DNA from 2 places in the Luteibacter sp. W1I16 genome. Region 2 is predicted to be linked to the other one. Evidence: riboswitches for the same ligand, from Rfam matches in the RefSeq annotation. Region 2 holds a riboswitch; the other holds the start of a gene.

Region 1 (9,525 bases), 1.1 Mb from region 2:
GCCCGTGCCGCAGGCCGCGTTGGAGGCGGGCACGGCGATGCGCGAAGCCTGGGGAACGGGCCGCCCCGTGTGGATCGCCGCCAGCACCCACGAAGGCGAAGAGATGTGCGTGCTGGAAGCCCACCTCGACGTGATGCGCCGCCTGCCCGACGCCTTGTTGCTGATCGCGCCGCGCCACCCCGAACGGTTCAAGGCGGTCGAAGCCTCCGTGCGCAGCCTTGGCTTCCAGGTGGCCACGCGCAGTGGCGACGGCATTCCCAGCCATACCACGCAGTGCTTCGTCATCGACTCGATGGGCGAGTTGCTGCGCTTCTTCGCCGCGGCCGATGTCGCCTTCGTCGGTGGAAGCCTGGTCTCGATCGGCGGCCACAACGTGCTGGAGCCCGCGGCGCTGGGCAAGCCCGTGCTGGTCGGCCCTTACACGTTCAACTTCGAGGAAATCACGCAGGCGCTGCTGGACGAAGAAGGTGGCCAGCGTGTCCCCGATGGCGACGCGCTCGGCGAACAGGTGTTGTCGCTGCTACGCGATCCAAAGCGCCGTGAACACATGGGCGAGAGGGCGCGTCATGTGTTCGACAGCGAGCGGGGTTCGGTCGGCAAGGTGATGAAGCTGGTCGACAGCCTGCTGCAGGAATAAAAAAACGGGCCCAGCGGGCCCGTTTTTTCGTTCATCGCCTGCCCTGGATCACTGCAGCAGCGCGTTGATCGCTTCCAGGTCCTTCACGTCCACCGTGCCCGCGGTCTGCTTGAGCAGCAGCTTGTCGAGGATGAACTGGTGGCGCGCCTGCGAGTAGTCGCTGAGCGCCTGGGTGAGGTTCTGCTGCGCGATCAGCACGTCGACGATGGTGCGCGTGCCGACTTCGAAACCGGCCTGCGTGGCGTCGCGTGCGCTCTCAGACGATTCGACCGCGGCCTTGGTGGCCTCGACCTTGCTGATGCCGGCGACGACCGAGCGGTAGAAGTTCAGCGTGTCGCGCACGACCTGGCGACGGGTGGACTCCAGGGAATCCTGCGCCGAGTCACGCTGGTAGATCGATTGGCGGACGCGGGACTGGGTCAGGCCGCCGGAGAAGATCGGCACGCTCAGGGTCAGGCCCACGGTGGTGGCGCCACGGCCGTTGTTACCCGTGCCGAGCGTGCCCGCGGTGGACGCGGTACCGGCGTTCTGCGTCCATGCCGTGCTCTTGCTGTAGCCGACCGAGGCATCGAGCGTGGGCAGGTGGCCCGCGCGTGCGGACGAGATGCTGTGCTCCGCCGACTCCACGTTGTACTGCGAGGCGATGATGGTCGGATTGCTCTTGACCGCCTCGGCCACCCAGGCTTTCGGATCGTTGGGCGAGGGCGCATCCATCGGCAGCTGCTCGCGCAGCTTCTTCAGGTTGTCGGCTGGCTTGCCGGTGATCTGGGTCAGTGCCTCGCGTGAATCCGCCAGCGTGTTCTCGGCGGTGATCACGGCGGCGACCGCGGTATCGTGCTGCGCCTTGGCGTCCTGCACGTCGGTGATCGCCGAGAGGCCGACGTCGAATCGCTGCTGGGCCTGTTCGAGCTGGCGGGCCAGCGCCTGCTCGTTCGCCTTGGCGAAGGTCAGGGCGTCGTCGTTGGTCAGCACCTGGAAATACGCGGTGGCGACGCGGGTGGCGAGTTGCTGCAAAGCGGCTTCGTAGGTGGCGTCCTGCGCCTCCGACGAGGAGCGCGCCGCCTTCAGGTCGGCGTACTTGCTGAAGTCGACCACGCTCTGGCTGATGGTGGCGCCCAGCTCGCGGGTGCGGGTGTGGCCCGCGTCGGAGGTGAGCACCGGGTTGCCGGCGCCGTCGACCACGGGGTTGCCCGCGGCATCGGTGACGATCGAGCGGGAGGGGCCGTTCGGGTCGCTCTGGTTAAGGCTGAGCTGGGCGGTGATCTGCGGCAGCAGCAACGCGCGGGCCTGCGCCACGCCCTCGCCGGTGGCGAGACGGGTGGAATCGGCCTGTGACAGCACCGGGTCGTTGGCCCGGGCCTGCCGGTAGGCGTCGAGCAAGTCTTCCGCATGGCTCGCGAACGGCATCGCGGCCAATGCCAGCGCGACGGTGAGCAGCTTCAAGCGCATGGTTTCGCCTCGTGGGTGATTGGGAATCTGGTGGGTCAGAGCACGAAGCGCTTCACCGGCGCGGCATGCGCCAGGTAGGGAAGGTCCGTTTCGAACAGCGATTCCTCGCGGAAGCGGCCTTCACCCTCATGGGTGAGCAGGACCGCCGTTTGTGCGGGGGAATCGCCGCGTACCACGAACATGCGCCCGCCAGGCTTCAGCCAGCGCACGAACTTCTCGGGGACCGTGTGCACGGCTCCCGTGACCACGATGGCGTCGAAAACGCCCGTGGGCTTGTAACCGTTGACGGCCTCGGCGGTGTCCAGCGCGATGTTCGTCACCGCAGCGGCGGCCAGGCGCTGGCGCGCTGCCTCCACGAAATCGGCATGCATGTCGATGCTGGTGACCTTGCCGGCCAGGCGGGCGAGACAGGCGGTCAGGTAACCCGAGCCGGTGCCGATCTCCAGGACCTCGTCGGTCTTGTTGAGCGCCAGGGCCTGGAGCACGCGGCCCTCGATCACCGGCTTCATCATCACCTCGCCGTGGCCAAGGGGCAGCGTGAGGTCGGCGAATGCCACGTTCCGGTGAGCCGGCGCCACGAAATCCTCGCGACGCACGCTCTTCAGGGTCTCGAGGACGTCGGCGTCGAGGACTTCCCAGGGGCGAACCTGGTTTTCGACCATGTTCTGCCGCGCCTGCTCGAAATTCATCGCCATGTGTTGGATCCCGTACGAAAGCTGCAAAAAGATTCGGAAGGATAAGCGCTTAGCGCCCGTTTTCCCATTGTGTTAAGGCTGCGGTGCCGACGCCGTCCGGCGAAGTGCCGGAAGTCACCGGACCGGGCTGACGGAAGTCATGGTTCCCGCCATCGGGAGCTACGCTGGCGCCTGAACGGGTGCCGGCGCCCCGCCTTGGCCGCCATGGGTAACCGCCCGAACGCCCCCATTTGTCATTCTAAGGTAGACGGGCGGTACAACCAGTGTTTTCAGCATGCTGGAAATAACTGAACCGCTGCGTATAATAAAGTCATAATCTCTGTTTGTGAAGGTGCAGCCATGAACGCCAGCCCGAAACTGAAGACCCAGGGTCCGGGGCGTCCGAAGGACATGGAGAAGCGCGCGGCCATCCTCGACGCGGCCAAGTCGCTCTTCACCCATGGCGGCTTCGCCGGTACCAGCATGGACGCCGTCGCGGCTTCCGCCGGCGTATCCAAGCTCACCGTGTACAGCCATTTCGGCGACAAGGACAACCTCTTCCGCGAGGTGATCCGCGCGCATGTGCAGGAACGCCTGCCGGACGACCTCTTCGACTTCAATCCGGGCGCCGACATCCGCGTCACCCTGACCAACATCGCCAGCCGTCATGCGGCGATGGAAACCAACACGGAATCGGTGGGCACCTTCCGCGCGATCCTGTCCGACTGCCAATCGGGCGGCAATCCGCGTTTCGGCCGCCTGGTCTGGGAAGAGGGTCCCGCACGCATGCATAAGCTGATGCAGCGCCTGCTGGAGGGCGCCGCTTCGCGTGGCCAGCTCGATATCCCCGACGTGTCCCGCGCCACCACGCAATTCCTCGCCCTGCTCAAGGGCGACCTGCTGATCCGCCGTCTCTTCGGTTGCGAAGACTGCGCCGTGCAGTTCGCCGAAGAGGTCAAGGCCAACGCCCTGGCCGCGGTGGACATGTTCATGCGCGCGTATTCGCCGCGCCACGTGAGCGTCTGACGCTCGCTTCCCGGCTCGCTTCGTGGTTGAATCCCCGGCGAAGCGGGGGTGCCCATGCGATACGCGCGGGCTGAGAGAGTCCCTTCGAACCTGATCCGGTCCGTACCGGCGTAGGAAGCTTCGTCCACGGTCGACGTGCGTGCCCCTGGGGCGTGTCGCGCCTCGTGACGGCGCCGTCCGCTTCTCCCTTCCCCTGTGAGGAACGAGAAGCCGATGAACGCCATGCCCACCGACCTGGCCCGCGCCGCGCGCGAGCTGTCGCAGTCCGTTACCGCGCCGATGGCCGGTTCCCGCAAGATCCATGTCACCGGCAGCCGGGCCGACCTGCGCGTACCGATGCGCGAGATCGCCCAGGCCGCCACGCCGACGCTGTTCGGTGGTGAGGACAATCCGCCGATCGTCGTCTACGACACCTCCGGCCCCTACACCGATCCCACTCACGTGGTGGACCTGGCCGCCGGTCTACCGACGCCGCGCGCCGCATGGATCGCCGAACGTGGCGATGTCGAGCGGCTCGACGGGCTCTCCTCGAGCTTCGGACGTGGCCGCGCCATCGACCCGCGGCTGGACGCCATCCGCTTCGCGTCCACGCGCGCGCCGCTACGGGCGAAGGCCGGCGCCAACGTCACCCAGATGCACTACGCCCGGCGCGGCATCGTTACCCCCGAGATGGAGTACATCGCCATCCGCGAGAACCAGTGCATCGACGCGCTCGCCGACAGCGCGCTGCGCATGCAGCATCCTGGCGAGGCCTTCGGTGCGTCGTTGCCGAAGCGGATCACGCCGGAGTTCGTGCGGGACGAGGTGGCGCGCGGCCGCGCGATCATTCCCGCCAACATCAATCACCCGGAAGCGGAGCCGATGATCATCGGCCGCAACTTCCTGACCAAGGTCAACGCCAACATCGGCAACAGCGCGGTGAGTTCGGGCATCGCCGAGGAAGTGGAAAAGCTGGTCTGGGCGATCCGCTGGGGCGGCGACACGGTGATGGACCTCTCCACGGGCAAGCACATCCACGAGACGCGGGAATGGATCATCCGCAATTCGCCCGTGCCCATCGGCACCGTGCCGATCTATCAGGCACTGGAGAAGGTCGACGGCGTGGCGGAGGACCTCACCTGGGAGATCTTCCGCGACACGCTGGTCGAGCAGGCCGAGCAGGGCGTGGATTACTTCACGATCCACGCGGGGGTGCTGCTGCGCTTCGTACCGCTCACGGCGAAACGCGTCACGGGTATCGTTTCCCGTGGGGGCTCGATCATGGCCAAGTGGTGCCTCGCCCATCATCGCGAGAATTTCCTCTACACGCATTTCGAGGACATCTGCGAGATCATGAAGGCGTACGACGTGTCCTTCAGTCTCGGTGACGGATTGCGTCCGGGTTGCGTGGCCGACGCGAACGACGCCGCGCAGTTCGGCGAACTGGACACCCTGGGCGAACTCACGCAGCTGGCCTGGAAGCACGACGTGCAGTGCATGATCGAAGGCCCCGGGCACGTGCCCATGCATCTCATCAAGGAGAACATGGAGCGTCAGCTGGAGAAGTGCCACGAGGCGCCGTTCTACACGCTGGGGCCGCTCACCACCGATATCGCGCCCGGCTACGACCACATCACCAGCGCGATCGGCGCGGCGATGATCGGCTGGTTCGGCACCGCCATGCTTTGCTATGTCACTCCGAAGGAACACCTCGGCCTGCCCAACCGGCAGGACGTGCGCGATGGCATCATCGCGTACAAGATCGCGGCGCACGCGGCCGACCTCGCCAAGGGCCATCCGGGCGCGCAGGTGCGCGACAACGCCTTGTCGAAGGCCCGTTTCGAGTTCCGCTGGGACGACCAGTTCAACCTCGGCCTGGACCCGGACAAGGCGCGCGAATTCCACGACGAGACGATGCCGAAGGACGCGCATAAATCCGCCCACTTCTGCTCGATGTGCGGCCCGAAGTTCTGCTCGATGAAGATCACCCAGGATGTCCGCGACTACGCGGCGGAGCAGGGCGCGGTCGAACTCGCCGAGCGCGGCATGGCGGAGAAGTCCGCGGAATTCCTGGCGCAAGGCGCGGAGGTCTACCACAAGGCATGAGACCCGATGCCCGGTGACACCCGGTGCTCCGGTGGGAGCCGACCCTGTCGGCGATGGGTGCTTGCCTCAACCTGGCCCGCTGCCGCGGGATCGCCGACAGGGTCGGCTCCCACCAAGAGCGTCTTCACCCGCCCTTCCCGGCGGCGGCCCTAACGTTCCCGCCATTCCCCACTCTCCCGAGGAGACAGGCAATGGCCAACGGCAAGCCCTTCGTCAGCGACATCGAGAACATCCGCAAGCGCGCCCGTGAACACATCGACCGTGGCGCCGTCACCTCGGGATATCGTGCGGACCGCGAAACGGTGATCAAGCTGCTCAACGAAGCGCTGGCCACGGAGATCGTCTGCGTGTTGCGCTACAAGTACCACTACTACATGGCGCCGGGCATCCATTCGCAAAGCGTGAAGTCGGAGTTCCTCGAACACGCGAACCAGGAACAGGCCCACGCCGACCGCATCGCCGAGCGGATCACCCAGCTCGATGGCACGCCGAACTTCAACCCGGAAGGCCTGCTGTCGCGCAGCCACGCCGACTACGTCGAAGGCACCACGCTGGTCGAGATGATCAGGGAAGACCTCGTCGCCGAGCGCATCGCCATCGACAGCTATCGCGAGATCGTGCAGTACATCGGCGACGACGACCCGACCACCCGGCGCATCATGGAGGACATCCTCGCGCAGGAGGAAGAGCACGCCGAGGACATGGCGACCCTGCTGGAGAACCTTGGCGCCAAGGGCGAGCCGGCGGCACCTTCGTCGCATTGACGGTAAGCTAGGCGCTCACGTTCGCGACGATAAGGATGACCCATGAATGCGACCGCCACGCCCGCGCCGGCCCGGCGCCGACGGAACCCCCTCAGCATGGCGATCGCGGTCCTCGTCGCAATCCTCGTGCTGCTCATCCTCATCATGATGTGGTGGTGGGACAAGGAGCCCGAACAATTCGATCCGGTCGCCGTCACCACCGCGCACATGAAGGACATCGGCCGCCCGTTGAGCACCGGCGCCGTCACCACGTACACGCTGATCCGCTCGGTCGACACCTTGCTGGACAAGCGCGGCGGCTACCTCAGCAACGACAGGCTGCCGCCCGGCGTGTTCATGGACAACATGCCCAACTGGGAATTCGGCTCGCTGATCGCCTCGCGCGACCTTGCTCGCTCGCTGCGTAACGACTTCAGCCGTTCGCAGACGCAGTCCACCGAGGACAAGGACCTGGGCGAGGCCGATCCGCTGCTCAACAGTCCCAACGATCGCTGGCTGCTGCCGAGTTCGGAATCGCAGTATGCGAAAGCGACGGACGACCTCGACAAGTACCTCTCGCGCCTGTCGGACGCCGCGGACGCCAATGCGCATTTCTACGCGCGCGCCGACAATCTGGCCGATTACCTGCAGACGGTGTCCGCGCGGTTGGGTTCCCTATCGCAACGGCTATCGGCGAGCGTCGGCCAGTTGAAGGTGGACGCAGCCCCGAATGCCGATGTGGCCGTCAACGCTGGTCCCGCCAAGGCGGTGTACGTGAAGACGCCCTGGAACAAGATCGACGACAACTTCTACGAAGCGCGTGGCTACACCTGGACCTTGCTGGAGCAGCTGAAGGCGATCCGTCACGATTTCGCCCCGATCCTGCGCAGCAAGAACGCGGACGCCAGCTTGCAACAGGTGATCCGGGAATTGGAGGAATCGCAGAAGGCGCTGGGCAGCCCGGTGGTGCTCAATGGCTCGCCGTTCGGGTTCTTCGCCAATCATTCGCTGGTGATGGCGAACTACATCTCGCGGGCGAACGCGGCGATCATCGACCTGCGTGGGTTGCTGGGGCGCGGGTGACGGTGATGGGGTGCGGTAAATGGGCCGCGCTACGCGCGGATCGCCGATAGGATCGGCTCCCACCCAAGCCGCCGATAGGATCGGGTCCCACCAGACCTGGGCAGGTCGGGTGGGAGCCGACCTTGTCGGCGATGGGTGCTCGCCGAATGCGCCGGCAGAAGCACCCCTGAATCCACAGGTCAGTTATCGATCTTGTACCGACCCATGCCCGACACGATCTCGGCCTTCGCTTCTTCGGCACCGACCCAGCCGTCGATCTTGACCCACTTGCCCTTCTCCAGGTCCTTGTAGTGCTCGAAGAAGTGGCCGATGCGCTCCAGCCAGTGACCGGAGACCTGCTTGATATCGCGGATGTGCGCGTAGCCCGCGAACACCTTCTCCACCGGCACCACGACGAGCTTCTCGTCCGCGCCGGCCTCGTCGGTCATCTTCAGCATGCCGACCGGATGGCAACGGATCACCGAGCCCGGTACCAGCGACAGGGGCAGGATCACCAGGGCGTCCAGCGGGTCGCCGTCGCCGCCGAGCGTGCCGGGGACGTAGCCGTAGTTGCAGGGATAGCGCATCGGCGTGGAGAGGATGCGGTCGACGAAGATCGCGCCGCTCTGCTTGTCCACTTCGTACTTGACCGGCTCCGCATCCTTCGGGATTTCGATGATGACGTTGATTTCATCCGGCACGTTGCGACCGGCGGGAACGAGGTGCAGACCCATGGGATTCCTTGATTCTTCGGGGATAAGTCGGCCGGATAGGATACGGCCACCCCGCCCCGGGGGGAAACCCCGGGGCAAGGCGCTCCCTTACTTCAGGTGTTCCCAGAGGTAGGTGTAGGCCAGGGCGTTCATGAACGCCGACTGCTTGTTGTCCGCCGCGGCGCCGTGGCCGCCCTCGATGTTCTCGTACAGGCTGGCGTCGAAGCCCATGGCCTGCATGCGGGCGGCCATCTTGCGCGCATGGACCGGTCCGACGCGGTCGTCGCGGGTCGAGGTGGTGAACAGCACGGGCGGATACTTGGTGCCCTTGCGCAGGTTCTGGTACGGAGAGAAGGTCTGGATGTACTTCCATTCCTCCGGCTTGTCCGGATCGCCGTATTCGGCCATCCACGACGCGCCGGCCGACATGTGCGGGTAGCGCTTCATGTCCAGCAAGGCCACCTGGCTCACCACCGCGCCGTAGAGCTGCGGGTACTTGGTCAGCATGTTGCCCGCTAGCAGGCCGCCGTTGCTGCCGCCCATCATGCCCATGTGGCCCGGGCTGGTGATCTTGCGGTCGATCAGGTCCTGCGAGACGGCCGCGAAATCCTCGTAGGCGCGCGGACGGTTGACCTTCAAGGCTGCCTGGTGCCAGCGCGGGCCGTACTCGCCGCCGCCGCGGATGTTGGCGATGACGTAGACGCCGCCCTTCTCCAGCCACGCGCGGCCGACACCCGCCGAATACATCGGTTGCAGGGAGATCTCGAAGCCGCCGTAGCCATAGACCAGGGTCGGGTTGTTGCCGTCGGCCTTCATCGCCTTCGGTGCGATCTCGAAGTAGGGCACCTTGGTGCCGTCCTTCGACGTGGCGAAATGCTGGCTCACGACGAACCGCGAGGCGTCGAAGAACGCCGGGCTGTGCTTGATCGCCTCGCGCTCGCCCTTGCCCAGCGTGCCGTAGTAGAGCGTGGTGGGCTGCAGGAAGCCGGAGACGGTGAGGAAATACTCGTCGCTCTCGTCGGCGTCGATGCCGCCGGCCTGCATCGTGCTGAGCGCTGGCGCGCCACTCAGTGTCTCGCTCTTCCACGCACCCGTGGCGGCCGGCGTCAGGACCTGGATCTCACTCACCACGTCCC
Region 2 (9,525 bases):
TCCTGCCGATCGTGTTCGATGCGCAGCAGGACATGCTCACCTCACGCACCTACCTTTTCTACCGGAAGATGTACTTCGTGAAGATCCGCCTCACCACGACGGTGGACGCCGTGGACTCCCTGGCGGAAAGCGCGGACCGGTTCATCGCCAGCCTGCTCGACGGCGTGGACATCGTGAGCGTGGGCACCTGCGGAAAGAAAATGGATGTCATGGCGCTGGCGCCCGGGCAGTCGGCCCCGGCCGAATTCCAGGACGGGGTCAGCGCCGACGGTTACCGCGTGGCGATCAGGGGCGAGCGCAAGGGATCGCCGGCCTATGCCAGCCAGATGGCGAAAGCCATGACCCTGGCGGTGAAGCGGCAACTCGCCACCGGCTGCACGACACTGGACTACAACCCGCCCCTGGAAGACGACACGAAGGCGGTGCTTCATCTCTCCTTCGGCCCGGAAGACTGGGGCGCTTCCCCGAAGCCGTGAGTGTGCGACGAAGAACGGCCGGGGCGCGTCCCACGCCCCGGCCGTTGCCGTTCACTGGCCAGCACAGGGCTCAAGTCCTTGAGCCAACCGCCCCGGCCTGCGGCGACCCATGCATGATGGGGGACTCCGCCTGCATGGCACATAGAAGTTTTCTGAAAATCGTCACCAATTTCGCCTACGCCGCCGCGCTCGACATCCTCATGCGCTTTGCGGAGCCGCCTCGCCCTGGCGCCAGGCGCGCAACCCGATCGCCGCGAGAACCACGAACCCGGCATAAAGCACCGCCGTGATCGGCAATGACTTATAGGCGTACTCGCCCACGTAGATCACGTCCACCGCGATCCACAACCACCACGCCGCCGCATGACGTCTCGCCTGCCACCACTGGGCCACGAGGCTGAAGGCGGTCAGCGCGGCGTCCAGCCAGGGCAGCGAGGCATCGGTGTAGCGGTGCATCGCATAGCCCAGCGCCAGTGCCGCCGCCGTACCTACCGTCAGGTGCAGCAGTGCGTCACGGGGCGGCAGCGATGCGACGCGGACATGGCCGCTGCCGTCGAGGTTACGCAGCCAGCGATGCCAGCCATACACGATCAGCACGGCGAAGATCGCTTGCAGGATGGTGTCGGAGTAGAGCTTCGCGTCGACGAAGATCCACGCATAGGCGATGACCGATACCAGTCCCACCGGCCAGCACCAGGGACTGCGCCTTGCGGTCAGCCACACACCCGCGGCACTGACCAGCGCCGCGAACAGTTCGAAGAGGGAAAGCTCAAAGTTCATAGGTCATCGACAAGCGAGCCAGCCGGGGCATGCCGGGGAAGAGATAGCTATCGCCTCCCGAGGTACCGGTGTCGCGCCAGTAGAAATGATTGAACACATTGTCGACGTTGAGCCGCAGCGTCGTCGCGTGACCACGGATGCTCGTGGTGAAGCGGAGCCCCGCGTCGAACACGTGGTAGGCGGGCACGCGCGTCTGGCCGTCGGGCGTGGCGACGTTGGTGCCCGCGTAGCGCCAGCCACCGAGGATCGCGAGCCCCGGCGCGAACGGGAGGCTGTAGTCGGCGTAGACAGCGGTGCGCCAGCGCGGCACGTTCACCACCTGGTGGTCTTCGTAGGACGGCGTACCCGTATTCTCGGCGCGGGCACGGATGATGTTCGCGCTGGCGGTCAGGCGCAGGTTGTCGGTGATGCGGCCGGCCGCGTTGAGTTCCAGGCCTGTGTGCATTTCCTGGCCCTGCTGCACGAAGGTGAAACCTTCCGCCGTGTCGTCAGAACGCGCGAACTGGTACGACTGGCGGATGCGGTAGACGGCCGCCTGCACGTCGAGCGCATCGTTGACCGCGTACTTCACGCCGGCCTCGACCTGGCGCGAATGCAGCGGCGCGAGAGTCGTTCCCCCGTTCGACGTCCAGTAAGGCGCCTCGCGGCCCAGCGACAGGCCTTCGCCATAACTCACGTAGGTCGTGAGTGGTGCGTTCGGCTGCCAGAGGACCGCCGCCTGCGGCAACGTCCTGGTCATCCGCGTCGTCCGCTCGAGTGCCCCGGCATCGTCGTATGCACGCTCGTTCAGGCGAACGAAGCGCGCGCCCGCGAGCACTTGCCACGCCTCGCCGAGATGGACGCGGTCGATGGCGAACAGCGTGCGCTGCCAACTGGTGAGACGCCGCGCGGAAGGACCGGGCTGGTTCGGTGATGGGTCGAAGGGAGGCACGACCCAGTCATCGATATTGGCGGTGCCCACGTAGTCGTAGACATAGGGGCGCTGATCGACCGTGCGCCGGAAAGCCGAGGCGCCCAGATTGACCTCGTGGTCCAGGGCGCCCGTCGCGAACGTACCCGTGAGCACGCCGCGCACTTCGTCGTTCTGCCGGGTGTCGTCCGGGCTGCGGAAGTCGTAGACGTCGTAGTCGCCATTGGGCGCGAAGAAATAACCGGGTGTGGCACCTGAAGCGCAGGAGGCCGCGTAGAAGCAACCGTACGCGAAGGCGACGTTGTCGTCGATCACGGTATGACTGTGGCCAGCCGAAACCTGTGCGTTCCAGTTGTCATTGAAGCGATAGTTGAAGCGCAACGACGTGTTGCTCGAGTGGATGCCGACCGGACGCTGCCACGACTGGTAGCCGAGCAACGCCGTGCGGCTCGGATGCGCGGGCAGGGTCGTGCCACCAAGCAACTGATAACCGGAGGCGGAACGCTGGCCGCTGGTCTGGTAATCGGTGTCCAGCAGCAGCGTGGCCTTGTCCGTGATCTTCCAGTCGGCGCCGATCGACAGGAAGCTGCGCCGGCCATCGGCATGCTCGATGTAGGAGTGCGTCTTCTCGTTCGCCGCGTTCACGCGCACGCCGAATGACGGCGAGAACCACGCCCCCAGATCCAGGGCCTCGTAGTTCGATCCGTGCGAATCGGTGCCGACGGTCACCGTATGGACGTCCGCCGGACGCTTGCTTACGTAGTTGACCAGGCCGCCCGGCTCGACCACGCCGGCCTCGAGGCCGCCGAGCCCCTTCAACACCTCGACGCGGTCCTTGCCTTCGAGCGCCAGCAACTGTTCCGCGGACATGATCATGCCGTTGAAGCGGAAACCGGTGGCGAGGTCCAGCGGGAAGCCGCGGATGGAGACATCCTGGTAGTAGCCCACCGGCGCGTAGTTATCGTTGATGGCGGCGTCGCCGCGCACCAGTTCGCTCAGCGAACGCGGCTGGCGGTCGTCGATCTGCGCCCGGGTGATGACGGTGATTGCCGCCGGGGTGTCGTGCAACGGTGCATTGCCGAAGCTGCCGAAGGTGTCGAGCTGGGAATCGGCGGCGCGGTACCCGCCGGCGGTGGTCGCGTGGACGTCCACGGTGGGCAGCGTGCGCGCTTGCTGCGGCTGCGACGAGGCATCGTCCGTGGCGTGTGCCACGGTGACAAGGGAAAGCAGGGCCAGGGCGAGCGGGGTACGGGTGAGGGTCATCGTCGTCTTCGGGGTTCACGGACGAAGCGACGGCGAACCAGGTCACCCCGAGGGGGATTCCATGGCTCTGCAAGCTCCCTACGCCGGTATTAACCGGGTCAGGTTCCAAGGGACTCTCTCAGCCTGGCGTTCGCCGGGCACCCCCGCTTCTAGAACGTCTATTGAACCACGAAATGTCAGGCAATGCCGCGAATGGCCGCGAGCAGGGCCTGCCCGTGGACGCCGGTGAACCAGGCGGCGTGGCCACGCAGGAAGGTGTGGTAAGCCACGTCGGCGTGGTCGCGGCGGTGGGTGATCCCTTCGAAATACTCCACTTCGGACAGGGCGAAATCCAGATGGACAATGGGCAGGAGGTTCGCCAAGATGTGGAGTTGGGCCGTGTCCAACGACCTGACGGAGCGGTATCCCTCGACGATGGCCAGTGCGAGGTCGTGACGGGCGATATCGCCTCGCTCGACGTCGAGCCAGGCGATCGCGTTGCGCTCGATGGCGGTGGCTAGGTCGAACAAGGCGAAAGTCACGGCAGACAAGCCGAAATCCAGCACGTCCGTGATGTCCGCGTCGCCGTCCGTCCCGCTCCAGCAGAGGTTGGAAACATGCCAGTCCCCGTGTGTCCAGAGAGGCGGCTGCGTCCGCAGGGCATCGGCCACCCGGGCATGCCAGGGCTCGACCGCCGCACCGATCTCCGCTCGCCAGTTGCGCTCGCCGAGATAGGCGGCCAGAGCCGGCCGCGCGGACAACTGTGAAGCGATCGCCGCGAGAGGATCTGGCGAGGCGAGGATCTCCGCGCGTGCGATTAGGATATGCGTGCCGCGTTGTGGCGCGTGGAAATCCTCCGCCGCGGCATGCAGGCGCGCGAGCATGGCGCCAGCGGCACGGGCGTGCCGCACGCCGCCGATGGGCGACCATGAGAACGCATCGCGGTAAGCATCCACGCCACGTGCGGGCTCGTGCAACTCGAAGACCCAATCGCCTTCGATGAACACGGACTCGCCCGAACCATCGCGGAGAACGCGCGGTACCGGGATGCCCTTCGCCCGTAGGAAATCGGTGAATCGGTGCTCTTCGCCCAGCGCATGCGTGTCGCGCACGCTCCGGTGATGTCGCTTCACGAACACCCGGCCCGACGATGTCGTCGCCAGCGCGGCCGCCGAGAGCGGCCGCGGGCTACGCCAGTCGATGGAGAGCAACGAGCCAAGCGCCGGCACGCGAGCCACGACGGCGACGACCTCGTCTACCGTCAGCGGCGGCCAGTCGGGCTCCAGGTGGTCACCCGCGAGCCCATGGGCGAGATGCGCGTCGTCGATCATCGGTGCAGTTTAGCCTTATGGCCACCGTGCTCTTACATCCTCATGACGGGACCGCTCATGGATTGGGCCTGGTTCTCGGCCTGAGCGCGCTCCAACGATTGCTGTTGGGTCTGTGCCAGTTCCTGCTCATGCCCCTGGAACTGCTGCATGGCTTCAGGCCACTTCGCCCCGCTTTGCTCCATCGGCGTGCTCGCTTCCGCAGTCGGCACCTTCGTGGTCAGGTCGAAGACGTGGTCCTTGCGTCCTGCCGGGGTTTGCGAGGCCCACATCGCCTGGCCATCGGCGGATAGGGCGATCCGGTCGACGTGACTGAGGCCATCGGCCCGTGCCTGCACGGTCAGTGCCGATGCGATGTTGTCGGTGTGATGGTCCGGGGAACGGTTGAGGCTCCTGTCCAGTTCGACCACGTGTCCCCGGATTTCCTTGAAGAAGGCGTGATCGGGATGGTTGGGATCGTCCAGCCGTGTCGGCAACGCGGGGGCGACGTGCGGATGAGCCAGGGCCACGCTGTCTACGCCCTTCTTCAGTCCTTGGGCTACGCGCTCCGACGCATCCAGTTCCTCACGCAGGTTCTCGTGAGCGGAGCGGCTTCCAAGCAGCGTGTCGCGGGACCACTGGCGGTCACGACCGTGCGTATAGGTGTGGCCGTCCGACGCGAGGATCTGGTCGGCGGGCCGCGCCACGGCATGGGCGACGGCCTCGGGCATGGGCCCATGCCGATCCCACCCTTCCCGCTCGTAGGCAAGCTGATAGCGCTGGGCGACACCGAGCGACGACTCCGCGATGTTCTGCTGGATCGTGCGTTCCGCAAGACGATCCAGTTCCGCCGCACGCTGTGGACTCGCCACCTCCACATGGGAGCGGGTCATGCCGTGCTCGAGCCGCTGGTCGGTTACCTGCCGCGTCCACTGGTGCGTTTGCGTCTGATGCGTCCAGGGGGCCTCACGGAGGCTGGGCGTGTCGGCGGGTGACGCCGGCTGGACGAACGGATCGCGTGCCGGGTACTCATTACCCAAGGCCAACTCGACCGCCCTATTGCTGGCCTGGTAGGACAACTGACTGGACAGGGCGGCATCCGCGAACAGCCGTTGCCCACGTGGATGATCCGGCAGGGGTGGGACGTCGATCGTCCATCCTTGCCGGTCGTCGTGATGCCAGGTGTTGCCGTGCGAATCGTTCTGATTGCGGATGCGGTACTGGTCGTAGGCATCTGCGATCTTGTCGCCCGCCACGAAGCCGGCGACCCCGCCGATGGCACCGGTGACGAACATGCCTGGGCCGGACTCGATGCCCAGGGCGGCGCCGGCTGACATGAGGGATTGGGCGCCGGCCCAGCCGGCAGCGTTCCGACTAAGGGCGTGCACGAGGTGGGAGTCCGCAGCCGTAATGTTCCCGTCGAGGTCATTCTTCAAAACTGATGCGGCTGTTAAACCGACATCCACTACGGTCCCTGCGACACCCACCCGCCGAAGAACAGGACTCGCCATAGGATGCGGCCGTCCCGCTCTACGCATGTCATCGGACGATGTTGTCTCAGGCTGGGACGGCGCCACGATGTTCATCCCAGGACTTCCATCGACGTATGTCAGACCTTTTAGCAACGTCCGATCCACCGGCAGCGGCCCATGCGGCGCCGGTCCAGCATGCTCGACGTGACGGGGCGCAAGCCGCTCGTTCGTGCCGCTGGGCTTGCCACGCGTGGCTTCCCGAGGATCGAACCGAAACACATCCATACCCTTGTTCGAGTGATGAATGACATTCATGCGCTGGTCCGCCGGAACGGGTTCCCTCTGGAGATACGGCTCGTCACGAAGCGCATTGCAGTAATCACGCATAAGGTTGCCGCAGAGAGTCGATGCGCCGTTACGGAGGTAACCACCTCCCACGTCCGAATGGGCACCGTGCACCATGATGTTGAGGAAGCGACCGTCAGCCGATCGACCCGGAAGAATGATCTGGTCGGAAGGGAACGCCATGCGGCGTTCGTCGGCGGCGGTGATCTGGAGGCCGGAGACGACCGACGGGGGTAGGCGGCGATCGAAGTTCATCGGGGCGCCGGTGGCTACTGGGTCGAATAGGCCGACTGCTTGAACAACCTTCCCCGGCGGGGCGATATAACGTTGGTAGCTAATGGTTCCGTCAATCGCACTAACCCTACTACTAAGGTCCGGTATCCCGTTCTCATGAACGAGCCTCGCAAATGCCGGCACTTGGCTGGCACCTCGACTAAAGCCAATGCTGTGGACGCGGACGATCGCAGCTGGATCCTTCAGCCTCCACTCGTTAGCCTTGACAACCAGATCATCGTAAGCCTTCTCAATATTTGATTCGTAACTACGCCCAGTAAGCGAGTCTCCCCACCTCTCGATCCTTTGCGCCTGAGTACCCGGGCCTTCGACGTAACGGGCATGCACTTGGCCGCGTCCCATCGAACGCCACCACATAGAGCTTCTCGTGAGCATTCCCCGCGTTCACCAGAACTGGAACCTTGAAATCCGCCAGGGCTTCACTGGCTTCCTTGTAGAGCGCCATGTGCCTTGGGCTCATCAACTCATGCCCGACTCTGTCGTCAGGAAAACCATCAACGCTTGTACGAATATTTGTCACTTCGAGCACTCCCTGCTCAATAGGTTCTTGTCCACGCCCGAATCAAGTCATTGCGGAAATGGCTAAAGCTGTTCCCAGGAACCTGCTCGGCCTCTGTCGCTACCATCGCCCGCATAAAAACGCTAACGACGCGATCGTTGACCTCTACGAGGATGTCAGGACTGACAGGAGATATTGACGCTGCATTAAGCCAAGCCTCCTTCACCTCATCGCGGCGCACGACATGAAGAACGAGGCGTTCACTAAACATCTCATCAAAGTCAATCAGTGCGGCATGCTCGGCGCCATCCATTGACGTCCAATGAAGCTCCAACGGGCCAGAAAACGTTTGTCCTGATACAGCGACGAAGCTGTGACTTCCCGTCCAGTCGTCCCGCCAATCGTCAGCGGGCGGTGGACCGGAGGGTCCATCTTGGACCTCAGCGTACGCGTCCAACTTGCGTGTGCCGAACTCATGACCGTGATAAATGATGCTGCAGGCGAGTGTGTTGAAACAGACCGCGCCAAAGCCGTGCGTGTGAAATCGCAAGGGCCATGGGTCCTTTCCGTATAGCGGTCCGGCAAGTTCCGGATTGGGTTTGTACGATGTCATTTGCGATCCTCCAGATCAGCTACTCCTGCATGGCAGGCATGAACTCACCTTTTGGATTCAACCGCAATAGAAGGGTTCTGAAAAACTGCAAATACTGCGTATGAAACATTGATGACGAAAGAAGCATTCATTGATTCAGGTCAACCCGGATACGAACTCGTCTCAGCGGCGTAACCCGCGAATCATGCCTTCGGCCGTCCACGCGCCGAGGCAGCCACCGGCAATACGTGCCGTGCGCTCAGGGTCGTGCGTGCGTCCGAGGTATTCGCAGAGTTCGCCGAAGCTGGCCCCGGTGAGGGCAAGATCGAGACAGGCGGATTCGTCCGCCGTCATGCTGGCGAACTGGGGCGAAAGGCCATTGCGCCACACGCGTGCGCCCACGCCTTGCTCTACGGTGACAGGTGCCGGAGGGGCGACGCCATCGGCGATCGCGCGCCAGATGGCGACGGCGTTGCTTCGCATGGGGCGGAAGCGCAAGGTCGGCACGAAGTCGATTTCCACGCGATCCCAGTCATCGGCCGCGAGGTCCCCTACCCCGATGGTCTCGGCGTCCGGTCCTGAGAACGCCCGGCGCAGATGCCAGTCCAGCCACGCCAGTTCGGCCACTTCATCGTCGGCAGGATAGGACTGTTCGAGAAACAGCACGAACGATTCGCCATACGCGTCCAGCGTCCATGACGAAGGGATATGCCTCTCGACGTAGCGCGACGCCACCGCATCGAAGACGTCATCGCCCAGCCATAGCGCCGTTTTTCCATAGGTGTCACGCAGACACGCCACCAGTTGGCAGCGGTAGTTGGCGGCGTAGACCGACATGCCGCGAGGATCGATATCCTCGGGAACGGTTCCCGCGAACAGCGCGGAGGCGAAGGCGCGCTGGCGGTCGCGCAGATTCATGCGGCGCGCTGGCGAACGGCATCGGCGAGATCGCGCGCGTGAGCGACTTCCGCCAGCAGTTCGGGAAGGGGCGGGATGCTGTCGTCACGTTCGATCATCACGGCGACATCGCCGAGCCGCTCGACGAAACGCGTATACAACGCCCATACCGGATCGGGCACGGGCGTGTCATGTGTGTCCACGAGCATGTCGCGCCCCTGACTGTGGCCAGCGAGGTGTACCTGGCGCACGCGATCCAGCGGAAGACGTTCGATCCAGTCGTCAGGATCGAAGCCGTGGTTCGTCGCGCTGACGTAGATGTTGTTCACATCCAGAAGCAGGAAGCAACCGGTGCGATCGCAGAGTTCGTGGAGGAAGGCCGCCTCACCCATGGCCGTCTCGGGAAAGTCGAGATAGGTCGATGGATTCTCGAGTACCAGGGCACGGCCCAATGCATCTTGTACGGCATGTATGTTGGCCGCGACCAAGGCGAGCGCTTCGCCGGTATAGGGCAACGGAAGCAGGTCGTGCGAATTGTGGCCGTCGATGCCCGTCCAGCACAGATGGTCCGAAACCCATAGCGGTTCGATACGATCCGCCAGTCGACGCAGGCGGCGCAGATAGGGGATGTCGACGCCGTCGGACGAACCGATGTTCATCGACACGCCGTGCAATGCCACGGGGTAGCGCTCGCGAACGCGCATGAGCACA

Evidence for each region. A riboswitch is a leader RNA that binds a small molecule or an ion and turns the genes downstream of it on or off. The one in region 2 is predicted to bind thiamine pyrophosphate.
Region 1: linked by a shared signal. The riboswitch ahead of thiC (phosphomethylpyrimidine synthase ThiC) and the one ahead of QFZ41_RS07745 (TonB-dependent siderophore receptor) in region 2 are both predicted to bind thiamine pyrophosphate.

Annotation. Positions count from the first base shown of each region.
Region 1 is NZ_JBNDJJ010000001.1:2,836,610-2,846,134, forward strand. Features, by position in the region: gene waaA (lipid IV(A) 3-deoxy-D-manno-octulosonic acid transferase) at 1-637, shown strand, start outside; gene QFZ41_RS12535 (TolC family outer membrane protein) at 686-2,086, opposite strand; gene QFZ41_RS12540 (protein-L-isoaspartate O-methyltransferase family protein) at 2,122-2,781, opposite strand; gene QFZ41_RS12545 (TetR/AcrR family transcriptional regulator) at 3,121-3,786, shown strand; TPP riboswitch at 3,821-3,920, shown strand; gene thiC (phosphomethylpyrimidine synthase ThiC) at 4,000-5,871, shown strand; gene QFZ41_RS12555 (ferritin-like domain-containing protein) at 6,063-6,635, shown strand; gene QFZ41_RS12560 (DUF2333 family protein) at 6,678-7,697, shown strand; gene ppa (inorganic diphosphatase) at 7,877-8,410, opposite strand; gene QFZ41_RS12570 (prolyl oligopeptidase family serine peptidase) at 8,498-9,525, opposite strand, start outside.
Region 2 is NZ_JBNDJJ010000001.1:1,734,699-1,744,223, forward strand. Features, by position in the region: gene QFZ41_RS07735 (hypothetical protein) at 1-476, shown strand, start outside; gene pnuC (nicotinamide riboside transporter PnuC) at 675-1,256, opposite strand; gene QFZ41_RS07745 (TonB-dependent siderophore receptor) at 1,246-3,429, opposite strand; TPP riboswitch at 3,488-3,584, opposite strand; gene QFZ41_RS07750 (phosphotransferase enzyme family protein) at 3,606-4,739, opposite strand; gene QFZ41_RS07755 (XVIPCD domain-containing protein) at 4,772-6,787, opposite strand; gene QFZ41_RS07760 (hypothetical protein) at 7,363-7,938, opposite strand; gene QFZ41_RS07765 (DNA-binding domain-containing protein) at 8,101-8,835, opposite strand; gene bufB (MNIO family bufferin maturase) at 8,832-9,525, opposite strand, start outside.